Regions from separate parts of the Streptomyces sparsogenes subsp. cuspidosporus genome, predicted to be linked through region 1. Evidence: riboswitches for the same ligand, from Rfam matches in the RefSeq annotation. Region 1 holds a riboswitch; each other region holds the start of a gene.
The links. A riboswitch is a leader RNA that binds a small molecule or an ion and turns the genes downstream of it on or off. The one in region 1 is predicted to bind cobalamin.
Positions count from the first base shown of each region.

Region 2: it holds a riboswitch for cobalamin, as region 1 does, so the genes downstream of both, ABFY07_RS08725 (prenyltransferase/squalene oxidase repeat-containing protein) here and ABFY07_RS23895 (ribonucleoside-diphosphate reductase subunit alpha) in region 1, are expected to answer to the same signal.
Region 3: it holds a riboswitch for cobalamin, as region 1 does, so the genes downstream of both, ABFY07_RS35030 (CbtB domain-containing protein) here and ABFY07_RS23895 (ribonucleoside-diphosphate reductase subunit alpha) in region 1, are expected to answer to the same signal.

Region 1 covers NZ_BAAASD010000021.1:99,586-103,738, forward strand. Annotated here, with positions in the region: partial or broken gene ABFY07_RS23885 (2-hydroxyacid dehydrogenase) at 1-407, shown strand, start outside; gene ABFY07_RS23890 (FGGY family carbohydrate kinase) at 561-2,033, shown strand; cobalamin riboswitch at 2,245-2,367, shown strand; gene ABFY07_RS23895 (ribonucleoside-diphosphate reductase subunit alpha) at 2,493-4,153, shown strand, end outside.
Region 2 covers NZ_BAAASD010000005.1:178,983-183,135, forward strand. Annotated here, with positions in the region: gene ABFY07_RS08715 (TolB-like translocation protein) at 1-710, opposite strand, end outside; gene ABFY07_RS08720 (TetR/AcrR family transcriptional regulator) at 907-1,686, shown strand; cobalamin riboswitch at 1,848-1,975, shown strand; gene ABFY07_RS08725 (prenyltransferase/squalene oxidase repeat-containing protein) at 2,137-3,456, shown strand; gene ABFY07_RS08730 (SCO2322 family protein) at 3,456-4,153, shown strand, end outside.
Region 3 covers NZ_BAAASD010000044.1:41,155-45,307, reverse strand. Annotated here, with positions in the region: gene glxA (radical copper oxidase GlxA) at 1-771, shown strand, start outside; gene ABFY07_RS35035 (glycoside hydrolase family 6 protein) at 1,065-2,123, opposite strand; cobalamin riboswitch at 2,300-2,454, shown strand; gene ABFY07_RS35030 (CbtB domain-containing protein) at 2,492-2,710, shown strand; gene ABFY07_RS35025 (CbtA family protein) at 2,725-3,516, shown strand; gene ABFY07_RS35020 (sortase domain-containing protein) at 3,612-4,153, opposite strand, start outside.

The DNA.
Region 1 (4,153 bases):
CCCGCGCGGACGGCGTCGAGCCGGTCGGCCTCGACGAACTCCTCACCCGCTCCTCCGTGGTGAGCCTGCACGCCCGCCTCACCCCCGAGACCAAGGGGCTGATCAACGCCGACCGACTCGCCCTGATGCGCCCCGGCGCGGTCCTGGTGAACACCGCGCGCGGCGGCCTGCTGGACTACGCCCCGCTGCCGGACGCGCTGCGCAGCGGCCGCCTGGGGGCCCTCGCCCTCGACGTGTACGACATCGAACCGCCGCCCGCCGACTGGCCGTTGCACTCCGCGCCCAATGTCGTCACCACCCCGCACCTCGCCGGCGCCACCCGGCAGACCGCCCACCGCGCGGCCACCATCACCGCCGCCGAGGTCGGCCGCTACGCGCGCGGCGAGAAGCTCGCGCACCCGGCGAACCAGCCGGCTCCCGGAGCTGGTGGCGCGGAGCGCAACCGAGCCGCTACAGTACGTGTCGCGCCATCAGGCGCCGGTCAGGGCTTGACCGTCACGAGGCCGTCACGGCGGCCAAGTGAGAAGCCCCCTCTCTCGGGAGGGAGCGGAGTCACGAGCATCGTCCTCGGAGTCGATGTTGGCACCTCCGTCACCAAGGCCGTGGCTTTCGGCCGGGACGGCAGGTCACTGGCGGCCGCGAGCCGCCGCAGCCGGCTCACCCGCCTGCCCGGCGGGCGGGTCGAGCAGGACCTGGAGGACGTGCTGCGCTCGGTCGCCGAGGTGGTCCGCGAGGTGACCGCCGCCCTGGCCGCGACGGGCCGTGCGGCCCCGGTCGCGCTCGCCCTCACCGGGCAGGGCGACGGGCTGTGGCTGCGCGACGCGGCGGGCCGCGCCGTGCGCCCGCCGATCTCCTGGATGGACGGGCGGGCGGGCGACACCGTGGCCCGCTGGGGCGAGGACGGCACGATCCGCGAGCTGTACCGGCTCACCGGCTCCGGGGTGTTCCCCGGCTGCCACGCGCCCCTGCTGCGTTGGCTGGCGGACCACGAACCGGAGGCGCTGGCGCGCGCCGAGGTCGCGGGCTACTGCGTGGACGCGGTGGCCCAGCGGCTCACCGGCGTGATCGGCGTGGACGCCTCGGACGCCTCCATGCCTTTCATGGACGTGACCACCCGCCAGTACGTCCCGAAGGCCCTGGAAGCGTGCGGAATCGCCGAACACGCCCGGCTGCTGCCGCCGCCCGCCGCGCCCGGCACTGTCCTGGCGCTGGACGAGGCGGGCGCGCAACTGCTCGGGCTGCCGGCCGGACTGCCCGTCACGGCGGGCCCGTACGACCTCCCGGCCTGCGCGATCGGCAGCGGGGTCGAGGAGGCCGGGGACGGCCTGCTGATCGTCGGCACGACCCTCGCCAGCCAGGTCCTCACCGACAGCGCCGTGATCGACCCGGCCGCCGACCCGGCGGGCATGTGGCTGTGCACGCCCGACCGGGACCGCTGGCTGCGCGGCATGCCCGCCATGGTGGGCACGGCGGCCCTGGAGTGGGTCCTGGAGTTCACCGGCGCCACCACCGCCGACCTGGACGCGCTGCTCGCCGGGAGCCCGCCGGGGGCGCGCGGGGTGACCGCCCTGCCCTTCCTCTCCGACGCGGGCGAGCGGGCCCCGTTCGTCGAACCGGCGGCCCGGGGCCGGCTGGACGGCCTGACCCTCGCCGCGACCCGCGCGGACGCCGTACGGGCCGCCTGCGAGGCCGTCGCGTACGCCGCCCGCCACTGCCTGGAGGCGGCGGGGCTGAGCGCGAGCCTCGCGGCCTGCGGAGGCGGCACCCGGTCCGCCGCCTGGACCCAGCTGTTCGCGGACGTCCTCGGGCGGCCCGTGCGCCTTCCCGACGAGCCCGAGGTGGGGGCGCGCGGCGCGGTCGCGGTCGCCTGGCGCGCTCTCGGTGACCCCGTGGACGCGGCACAATGGCGAGCCGATTCGCGTACTGTCGTACCGGACCCGGAGCGTGCCGAGACCTATGAGCGCGGCTACGCCGACTACCGGGCCCGGCTGGCCCGCGCCCTCACCGAGTGGCGGGCGACGACGCCCGCTTGAGGCACCCCCGGCACCGCGCCAGGCGGCCTCGCCAGGCGCCCGCGCCAGGCCCGCGCCGGGCCGCCAGACGGCCGCGCCACGGGCGTGCCGAGGCCGCCTGCAGAGCGCGCGTAGACCGCGCCAAGTCCGGCACTGAATAGCACATTCGTACGAAACACTCCACCTCACGACACAACATGTGGGGGCAGGTGCGCCCGCCACCACAAGATGTATGCTCATGCTCGCTGTCGCCGCAGGGGAATCCGGTGCGAATCCGGAACTGTCCCGCAACGGTGTACGCGTACGCTTTTGCGTACCCGCGAGTCCGAGGACCTGCCGACGGCCGTCTCATACGTCCGGGCCTCGCGGGTTGGGCCGGTGGACGCTGCGCGGTATGCCGTCCGCAGTTTCGGCATGCCCGTACGCGCCCATCGCGCCCCTTCCCGCCCGGCCCCAAGCCGAGCGAGGGAGAGCACTTCAGTGACCATCGCGCCCGCCGATCCGGTTTCAGAGGCAGCGGCTGCACAGGCAGCGGAGGACGCGCCCGGGACCGCCCTGCTGCGGACCCTGACCACGCTCACCGCCGACCTGCCCGCCACCGACCCCGGCAAGGTCGCGGCCGCCGCCCTGCGCGGCCGCCATCCCGGCTCGGACGAGGCGGAGTTGCGCACCCTCGCGACCGAGGCGGCGGCCGGCCTGATCGCCGAGGAGCCGGAGTACTCGAAGCTGGCCGCGCGGCTGCTCACCCTCGCCATCCGGGAGGAGGCGGCCGGGCAGGGAGCGGTCTCCTTCTCCGCCTCGGTGGCCGTGGGGCACCGCGAGGGCCTGATCGCGGACGGCACGGCCGAGTTCGTGACCACCCACGCCGCCCGCCTGGACACCCTGGTCGAGCAGGCGCTGGCCGACGGCGCCGACGACCGCTTCGGCTACTTCGGGCTGCGTACGCTCCACAGCCGCTACCTGCTCCGCCACCCCCTCACCCGCCAGGTGATCGAGACCCCGCAGCACTTCCTGCTGCGGGTGGCCTGCGGGCTCGCCGAGGACCACTCGACGCGCGCGGTGGACGACGTGGCCGAGCTGTACCGGCTCACCAGCACGCTGTCCTACCTGCCCAGCTCCCCCACTCTGTTCAACTCCGGCACCCGCCACCCGCAGATGTCGTCCTGCTACCTGCTGGACTCGCCGCTGGACGAGCTGGACTCGATCTACAACCGCTACCACCAGGTCGCGCGGCTCTCCAAGCACGCGGGCGGCATCGGCCTGTCGTACTCGCGCATCCGCGCCCGCGGTTCGCTGATCCGCGGCACCAACGGCCACTCCAACGGCATCGTGCCGTTCCTGCGCACCCTCGACGCCTCCGTCGCCGCCGTCAACCAGGGCGGCCGGCGCAAGGGCGCGGCCTGCGTCTACCTGGAGACCTGGCACGCGGACATCGAGGAGTTCCTGGAGCTGCGGGACAACACGGGCGAGGAGGCCCGCCGCACCCACAACCTCAACATCGCGCACTGGATCCCGGACGAGTTCATGCGCCGGGTGGAGGCCGACGCCGACTGGTCGCTGTTCTCGCCGGTCGACGCGCCCAAGCTGGTGGACCTGTGGGGCGAGGAGTTCGACGCCGCGTACCGGAAGGCCGAGGCGGAGGGCCTGGCCGTCAAGACCGTCCCGGCCCGCCAGCTCTACGCCCGGATGATGCGCACCCTGGCGCAGACCGGCAACGGCTGGATGACCTTCAAGGACGCCGCCAACCGCACCGCCAACCAGACCGCCGAGCCCGGCCGGGTCGTGCACTCCTCCAACCTGTGCACCGAGATCCTGGAGGTCACGGACGACGGTGAGACGGCCGTGTGCAACCTGGGCTCGGTCAACCTGGCCGCGCACCTGGGCGAGGACGGCCAAATGGACTGGGAGAAGCTGGACGCGACCGTCCGTACCGCCGTCACCTTCCTCGACCGCGTGGTGGACATCAACTTCTACCCGACCCAGGAGGCCGGGGCGTCGAACTCCCGCTGGCGGCCGGTGGGGCTCGGCCTGATGGGCCTCCAGGACGTCTTCTTCCGGCTGCGGCTGCCCTTCGACTCGCCCGAGGCCGAGCGGCTGTCCACCCAGATCTCCGAGCGCATCATGCTCGCGGCGTACGAGGC
Region 2 (4,153 bases), on a different contig from region 1:
CGGTGGGGGGACAGGCGCCCGTCCTCGTCGGCCGAGAAGAACTGGTCGGAGCCCCGCAGGAACCACAGCGACCCGTCCGGGGCGAAGCCGGGGTGCCGGTCGGAGTGCTTCTCCGGGCTGTACCCCTTCTTCTCCGAAGCCTTGGTGATGTCCGTGAACTTCCCCGTGCCGAGGTCCAGCCACCCCACGTGCCACGGGGAGTCGCTGTCGTCCGTCTCCACCTCGACCGCGACGCGGCGGCCGTCCGGCGAGACCGGGCTGACCCCGGTCTCCCCCAGGCTCTCACCGGTCTCCCCCTCGTCCCCGCACAGGCTGGTCACGGTGGCCTCGTGGCCGCCCGTCTCCCGTGCTATCTCGGCCAGCCGAGGCAGCAGAGACTTCTCGGAGAACGCGGCGATCCGCCTGCTGAACGTGGCGTCGTACGCCGCCGCCTGCCACCCCTCGTCCTCGCCTCCGTCCCAGCAGATCACCGGCCCGGTGGCCGAGGCCACCCGGGAGAGGTTCTTCCGCACCGTGGCCGGCGTGTCCCCCGCCGAACCCGCCGCGCCCGCACCGGACTCCCGGCCACCGCCGCCCGAGACGCCGCCGCGCCCGGAGTCCTTGCCCGAGTCGCCGGACGCGCCGCACGCGGTCAGCCCTCCCACCGCCAGCACGGTCGCGGCGGCCGCCGCGATCCACCCGCGCGTACCGGACCCATACGTCTTGCCCACTCAGCTCTCCGCCTTCCCCCACGGCACGGCCGCGACAGCACCGATCCCTTGCCGGGGCAGCACAAGCGTGACTGCCCTTAGAAGCGAGAATAGTATTAACCATGCAACGCCTCTTCACGGCAAGTCGGCTGCCCCGTGGCCCCGCCCGCCGATGAAGGATCATTGAGGCGCACCCGACCAGCAGGAGGAGGCGACGGTGTCCGGCACCGACGGAGGCAAAGACGGCGGCAACGACGGCGGCGGGGGCGCGCGCGTGGCGGGGCTGACGCGGCGGGAGCGGCTGCGGGCGGAGCTGGAGCGGGATGCCAAGGCCGCCGCGCGCCGGATCACGGCCGCGGAGGGAGTCGAGGGCCTCACCGTCGCCGCCGTGGCGCGCAGCGTCGGGGTGACCTCACCCGCCCTCTACCGCTACTTCGACGGCAGGAACGGGCTGATCCTCGCCGTCTACGACGACGTCATGGCGGAGTTCATGCGGGTGGTCGGCGGGGCGGTGGAGCGCCAGGACCCCGACGACATCAGCGCCCGGCTGCACGCCGCCACCCGCTCCGTGCTGGACTGGTCGATGGCCAACCCGGCGGAGTTCAACCTGCTCATGGGGGCCGGTTATCCCCAGGCGGCCGCCGCGTCGGCGGAGGACATCCCGCAGGCCATCTCGCGCGAGCTGGGCGGGACGTTCGGGCAGCTCTTCACGCGGCTGTGGCGCGAGAAGGGTCTGGCGCACCCGTCCGACGAGGAGATCGATCCGGCCCTGGTGCCGCAGTTGCGGACCTACCGCGAGGTCGTCGGGCTGGATGTGCCCATCGGCGTGGTGTTCCTGATGCTCACCTGCTGGCGACAGATCTACGGCATGCTCTGCCTGGCCGTCTACCGCCACATGTCCTTCGCGCTCAACGACCCGGTGCCGCTGTTCGAGGACATGATGGACCGTCTCCTCGGCCTCCTCGGCCTCAGTCGCAGCCCCCGCCTGGTGCTCTGAGCAGCAGCGCGCCGGCCCCCGCGCGCACGGCGGCACGGTCGGCGAGCGGATCCGGCGGGCCGAGGCCCACACGGAGCGTACGGGCCCGTCCCGGAGGGGCCGGCCCAGCGGTCCCGACCGCCGTGGAAGGGCCCGGGTCGGCGCCGGATAAAGTATCCGTGAAAACTTCATCCGCGTCCGATCGGGGGAAGCCGGTGAGAATCCGGCGCTGACCCGCAACCGTGAGTACGGGCTGTGCGTGCCGCAGGGCGTACGAGCCGGAGCACCTGGTCGGGCGCACCGCAGGCTCCCGCCGTCGGCCCGTCCGGCGGCGGCACCGTCGAGGTATGCGGAGCTGAGCCCGGTGTCATCGCGTCGTACGTCCCTCGGCGTGCGGGGTGGACGGCCGTGCGCGGCCGCGTACCGCTGTCCGTCCACCGCCGAGATCACCGACCGAGAGGCACCGTCGCCATGAACGTACGCCGCAGCGCCACGGCTCTGGCCGCCCTGGCCGCCCTGTGCACGGCCGCCGCCCCCGCCGCGTTCGCCGACGCCTCCCCCTCCCCGAAGCCGTCCGGCCCGGCGCTGCCGAAGGGGCTGTACGGCACCAAGGACCCGCAGTTCGACGGGGTGTGGCGGCAGTCGCTCGCGCTGCTCGCCCAGGACGCCGTCGGGGTCACCCCGGCGAAGTCGGCCATCGACTGGCTGGCCGGCCAGCAGTGCGAGGACGGCGGCTTCGCCGGGTACCGGGCCGACCCGGCCAAGGCGTGCGACCCGAAGAAGGGCGAGTTCACCGACGCGACGGCGGCGGCCGTGCAGGCGCTGGCCGCGGTCGGCGGGCGTAGCTCGGCCGTCGAGAAGGGCGTCGCCTGGCTGAAGAAGCACCAGAACGACGACGGCGGGTGGGGCATGAACCCGGGCGGTCCGAGCGACGCCAACTCCACCTCCGCCGCCGTCGGCGCCTTCGCGGCCACGGGAACGGACCCGAAGGGGGTGAAGTCGGCCAAGGGCGGTAAGACCCCGTACGACCTGCTGCTCGGCCTCCAGTTGGGGTGTGACGCCAAGAAGGGCGAGCGCGGGGCGTTCGCGTACACGGCGGACAAGGGCGGGGCCGGGGCGGCGGCCAACGACCTGGCGACAGCGGCCGCCGCGCTGGCCACCCAGGGCAAGGGCTTCGTCTTCGAGCCCGCGGGCAAGGACGACGGCAAGGCGCCCGAGCCGCTGGACTGCGGCAAGGGCAAGGGCGACGGCAAGGGCGGGGGCGGCAGGCCGGCCGGGGTGGCGGAGGCCGGGCAGGCCGCCGCCGCGTATCTGGCGGACACCATGGCCGAGCACGGCCGCCACCTGCTGTCCTCGATGCCGGGCGCCAAGGACCAGCCGGACTTCGGCGGCACGGCGGACGCGATCATCGCGCTGGCCGCCGGGGAGCACAGCGCGACCGCCGCCAAGCCCCTGCAGTGGCTGCAGAGCGAGAAGAACGGCGCGCTGGCCTGGGCGAAGGGCGACCCGGGGGCGCTGGGCAAGCTGGTGCTCGCGGCGCACGCGGCGGGCGCGGATCCGCGCAGCTTCGGCGGCGTGGACCTCGTCCAGCGGCTGAACGCCACGGGTCCGAAGCCGGAGTCGGTGTCCGCGTCCGGGTCGCAGGCGGACTCCGGCAAGGACGCGGACGGGGAGAAGAAGGACGACGACAAGGGGGGTGTCGGTGGTGTCTGGTGGACGGTGGGCGTGTTCATGGTGGCGGGCATCGGCATCGGCTTCCTGCTGAGCGGCCGGAAGAAGCAGCAGCTCTGATGGGCCCGCGCGCCGCCTCCGCCCGCCTGACCTCCGCCCGCGTGACCTCCGCCCGCGCCGCCCTCGCCCGCGTCACTTCCGCCCGCACCGCCCTCGCCCGCGCCCGGGCCGCGCTCGTCTGCGCCGCCCTCGCCTGGGCCGCGCTCGCGCTCGGTGCCTCCCCCGCGCACGCCGAGGGCTATCGCTACTGGTCGTTCTGGCAGCGGGAGCGGGGCGCCGACGCCTGGACGTACGCCACGCAGGGCCCGGCCACGGCCCGGCCGGGCGACGGCGACACGGTCGGGTTCCGGTTCGCCGTGAGCGAGGACTCGCGGGACGCCGCCCGGCCGCGCGGCCCGGCCGACTTCAAGGCGATCTGCGCGGACACCCCCGCGAAGGACGGCGCCAAACGCGTCGCGGTGGTCCTGGACTTCGGCACGGCCGCCGACGCCCCCGACCACCGCACCCCGCCGAAGCCCCGTACGGAGTGCGCGCGGGTCGCCGAGGACGCGAGCGCCGCGGACGCGCTGGCGGCCGTCGCGAAGCCGCTGCGCTACAACTCCGCCGCCCTGCTGTGCGCCATCGCCGGCTACCCCGCCACGGGCTGCGGGGAGCAGGTCGACGCCACCAGCCACGGGGCAAGCGGCGGGGACGGAACCAGTGGCGGGGACGGCGGCCACGGCGGGGACACCGGAAACGGCGGCGGGGGCATCCCCTC
Region 3 (4,153 bases), on a different contig from region 1:
CCCCCGGCCCAGGAGCAGCGCTACATGGTGCTCGGCGGCGGGGGCGTCGGCGAGGACCCCGAGTCCACCGCGAAGACCCGCGTCGTGGACCTGCACGAGGACCGGCCGCGCTTCCGCGACGGGCCGAAGCTGTACGCGAAGGTCCGCTACCCCAGCAGCGTCATCCTCCCCGACGACACCGTCCTGACCACCAACGGCTCGGGCGACTACCGGGGGCGCGGCGGCAGCAATGTGCTGCTGGCGGAGATCTACGACCCCAGGACCAACACCTCGCGCGGCGTGGCCGACCCGCTGGTGGGCCGCAACTACCACTCCGGGGCACTGCTGCTGCCCGACGGCCGGGTGATGACCTTCGGCTCCGACTCGCTGTTCAGCGACGACGCCAACACCAAGCCGGGCAGGTTCCAGCAGCAGATCGACCTGTACACCCCGCCGTACCTGTTCCGCGGCGCACGGCCCGCGCTGGCCGACGGCGCTCCCCGGACCCTCAGGCGCGGGGCGACGGCCACCTACCGGGCCCACAACGCCTCGGCGATCCAGCGGGTGCGGCTGATCCGCCCCGGCTCCTTCACGCATGTGACCAATGTCGAGCAGCGGTCCATCGCGGTGGACTTCATCACCAGCGGGGACAGCGTCGGCGTCAGGATCCCGGACGACCCGTCGCTGGTCCCGCCGGGGTGGTACATGCTCACGGTGGTGGACGACGAGGGGATCCCCTCCAAGGCGGTCTGGGTGAAGGTGCCCGCCTCCCGGGGCGCCGCCAAGCACTGACCGCGGCAGCCGGACACCCCGACAGCCCGGCTGTCGGGGTCATGCGGCGCTAGGGCCCGTCTTCAAAGGGGGCGTCCGGCCGCGAGCGGCGTCTGGTGCAGGGGGCACCTCCCAGCGGTAGCTGGGGGAGCATCGCAAGGCGGAGGATCGCCCTCGTACTGGGCGCTGCGGTCAATATGCCGCTACCGCGGCGTGGCGGGCGACTCCGACAACACAGCGAGGTGCCGCCCGCCGCGGCAGCGGCTGATGTCACTGCGGCGTCGTGAGCAGGGCGCCCCCTTTGAAGACGGGCCCTAGGTGGCGTTACGGGCGAGGTCGAGCGCGTACCGCGGCCACCACCGGCCGGCCTGGGGGCCGCCCTTGCAGGTGCCGTCCGACTCGCCCGGACGCTTGATCCACAGGTAGGCCGCGACCGCCGGATCGCCCGTGCGGACCGTCGGCGTCTCGCCCAGCGCCCGCCCCTTGGGGTTGCACCAGGCCTCCGGGTCCTCCTTGCCGGGCACCGGGCCCTTGCCGTTGCGGCTGGTGTCGATCACGAAGGGCTTGCCGCCGACCAGGGCGGAGAGCTTCTTGCCGTAGACCTTGTTGTCCCCGGTGGTCTGGTAGTTGGCGATGTTGAGCGCGAAGCCGTCGGCCTTCTTCAGCCCCGCGCGCCTGAGCGGCTCGGCCATCCGGCGCGGGTCCTTGATCCAGTGCGGATTCCCCGCGTCCAGGTAGACCTTGGTGCGGGGCAGGCCCTTGAGCTTGTCCACGGCCCCGGTCAGCAAGTCGTACCGCTCCTCGAGGAACCGCTTGGGCGTGCAGCCATCCACCGCGTGCGGCAGCGCGTCGGGCTCCAGGATCACCGTGGTGGCCCGGTCGCCGATGCCCCTGACCGCCTTGTCCAGCCAGGCGCGGTACGCGTCGCCGTCGGCGGCGCCGCCCTTGGAGTACTGCCCGCAGTCGCGGTGCGGGATGTTGTAGAAGACCAGCAGCGCGTCCCGCTCCTCCGCGGCGGCGGCCTCGGTGAACCCGCGCGCCTGGCCCTCCGGGTCGTCCACGCCCAGCCACTCGGCGACCGGCTGCTCGGCGATCCGCTGTATCAGCCGCGCCTCCTCGTCGTCCCCCTTCCTGCGGTACGCGGCGACCTGCCGGGCGGCGCTGCCGTCCGGGTTGACCCAGTACGGCATGACATTCCGGGGCCGCTGAGCGGGCCTGGCGGCGGCGATCGCCTCCTCCTCGCGGTCGGAGGACGACGAGCCGAAGCAGCCGGAGAGCGCCAGAAGCGACAGCAGCGCCCCCACCACGGCCCCGCCCCGGGCCGCCCCGCCGCGCACGGCCTCGCGCCGGCGGCCGGTGTGACTCCCGTACATCCACTCCCCCTTGGGTGCACGCTCCGGGGGCTCACCCCTCAAGCCCCGGGTAGGACAAGACCGGTCGAAACCCTCAAGACCGATGGAAACCATGCTTACACACCAGACCGACCCCGGTGCGGTTGTCCACAGCCCTTCGCGGGATTTCGCCCGGTTGACAGGCACTCATCCGACTGGGACTCTCCGATGCGACAAGTCCACATATCGAGGCGACGGCACACAGGAACCCGGTGCGACTCCGGGACGGTCCCGCCACTGTGACCGGAAGTCAGCGCGCGCGGGCGCGCCGCGCTTCCGGGAGTCAGGAACTGGCCCGTCGTCCTCCTTCCTGCGAGGGGCGTGGAAACCCCACAAGGAGGCAAGAGCGGATGTCCCTGCACACTGCGCGGCACACCGACCCCGCGGCCGTCTCGGCCGCCACCGTCCGCACCCGCGACTGGCTGATCGCGGCGGGCGCGGTCGTCCTGGCGCTCATCGCGCTGTACGCGGTCTTCATCGACAACGGCTCGCTGATCTCGGCGACCGGCGACTACCTGCACGAGTTCTCGCACGACGGCCGGCACCTCTTCGGTGCCCCCTGCCACTGACCGGGTCCGGCACCATGGCAGACGGCCACGTCCCCGTACTTCCCCTGCTCCGGCGCGGACTGGCGGCGGGCGGCCTCGCGGGCCTCGCCGCCGGGCTGTTCTCCCTGCTGCTGGCCGAGCCCCTGATGGACCGTGCCATCCGGCTGGAGGAGAAACGCCAGGAGGGCGAGCACTCGCACGCCGCCGCGGCCGCGGCGGTCAAGCACCACGAGGAGCTGTTCTCCCGCGGCACCCAGCACTTCGGTCTCGTCGTCACCACGGTGGTCGTCGGGCTGGCGCTCGGCGTCTTCTTCGCGGTCGCGCACGCGCTCGTCCACCGCCGCTCCGACGCCTCCGCCCGGCCCTGGCCCCGCGCGATCGCGCTCGCCGCGGCGGGCTTCGCCGGGCTCTCACTGCTGCCGGGCCTGCGCTATCCGGCCAACCCCCCGGGGGTCGGCGACGCGGGCACGGTCGGCGACCGCCAGCTGATGTGGGTCGCCGCGGTGGTGATCGGCGCCCTCGGCATGGTGCTCGCCTGGCAGGTGCACACCCGGCTGACGGCGGCGGGCCGCGCCCCCGCCGTCTGCCAGACGGCGGTCGCCGGGACCCTCGTCGCGGTGCTCCTCGCCCTGTTCGCCCTTCCCGACAACCCCGACCCGGTGCCCGTCGAGGGCACGCTGCTGTGGGACTTCCGGATGCTCTCGCTCGCCTCCCACGCCGTGCTGTGGGCGGCCCTGGGCGCCACGTTCGGCGCGCTCGGCCTGCGCGCGCTGCGCGAGCGCCGGGCGGCGGGGCACCGGCCGGACCCGGTCCCCAGCGCCGTGTGATCCCCCGGCCCTGAGGCGGGGTGGGCACGGCTCACCCCGCCTCAGGGCCCGGCCCGGTCAGATGCGCGGGGGAATGCGCGGGGAATGCGCGGGGGTCAGATGCGCCGGCTCCCGGTCAGATACGCCGACACGACCACCCGCGCGCCGCGCGGCCCGCCGCCCGCGACCAGCCGCAGCTCCGCCCGCCCCCGGGCCCGCGCCCCGTACACCCGCCGGGCGTCGAGACGCTCGGCGGTCACCAGCGCGACGTCCTCGACGGTGAACTCGGCGACCGTCCCGTCCGCCCGGAACACCCGCACCGCGTCCCCCCGCCTGACCCCGCCGAGGCGGCGAAGGACCCCGCCGTCGGCGGGCCCGACCAGCACCGACGCCCCCGAGGCACCCGGCCGCGCCCCGGCGCAGTGCCAGCCCCCGACCCCGTAGCGGCCCCTCTCCGCACCCGCGACCACCGGGGCCGCGAGCCCCACCGACTCGACGACCACGCCCCGCGGCCGCGCGGAGGGCAGGGCGGGCAGGGGGCGGTGGGCGCGCGGCAGCGGATGCGTCGGGGGGCGCCCCGCCGCCGCCACGTCCCCCGTCATCGGCACCGCGCCGCCCAGTCCCTCCACGGCGTCGTGGCCCCACACCCACAGCCCGA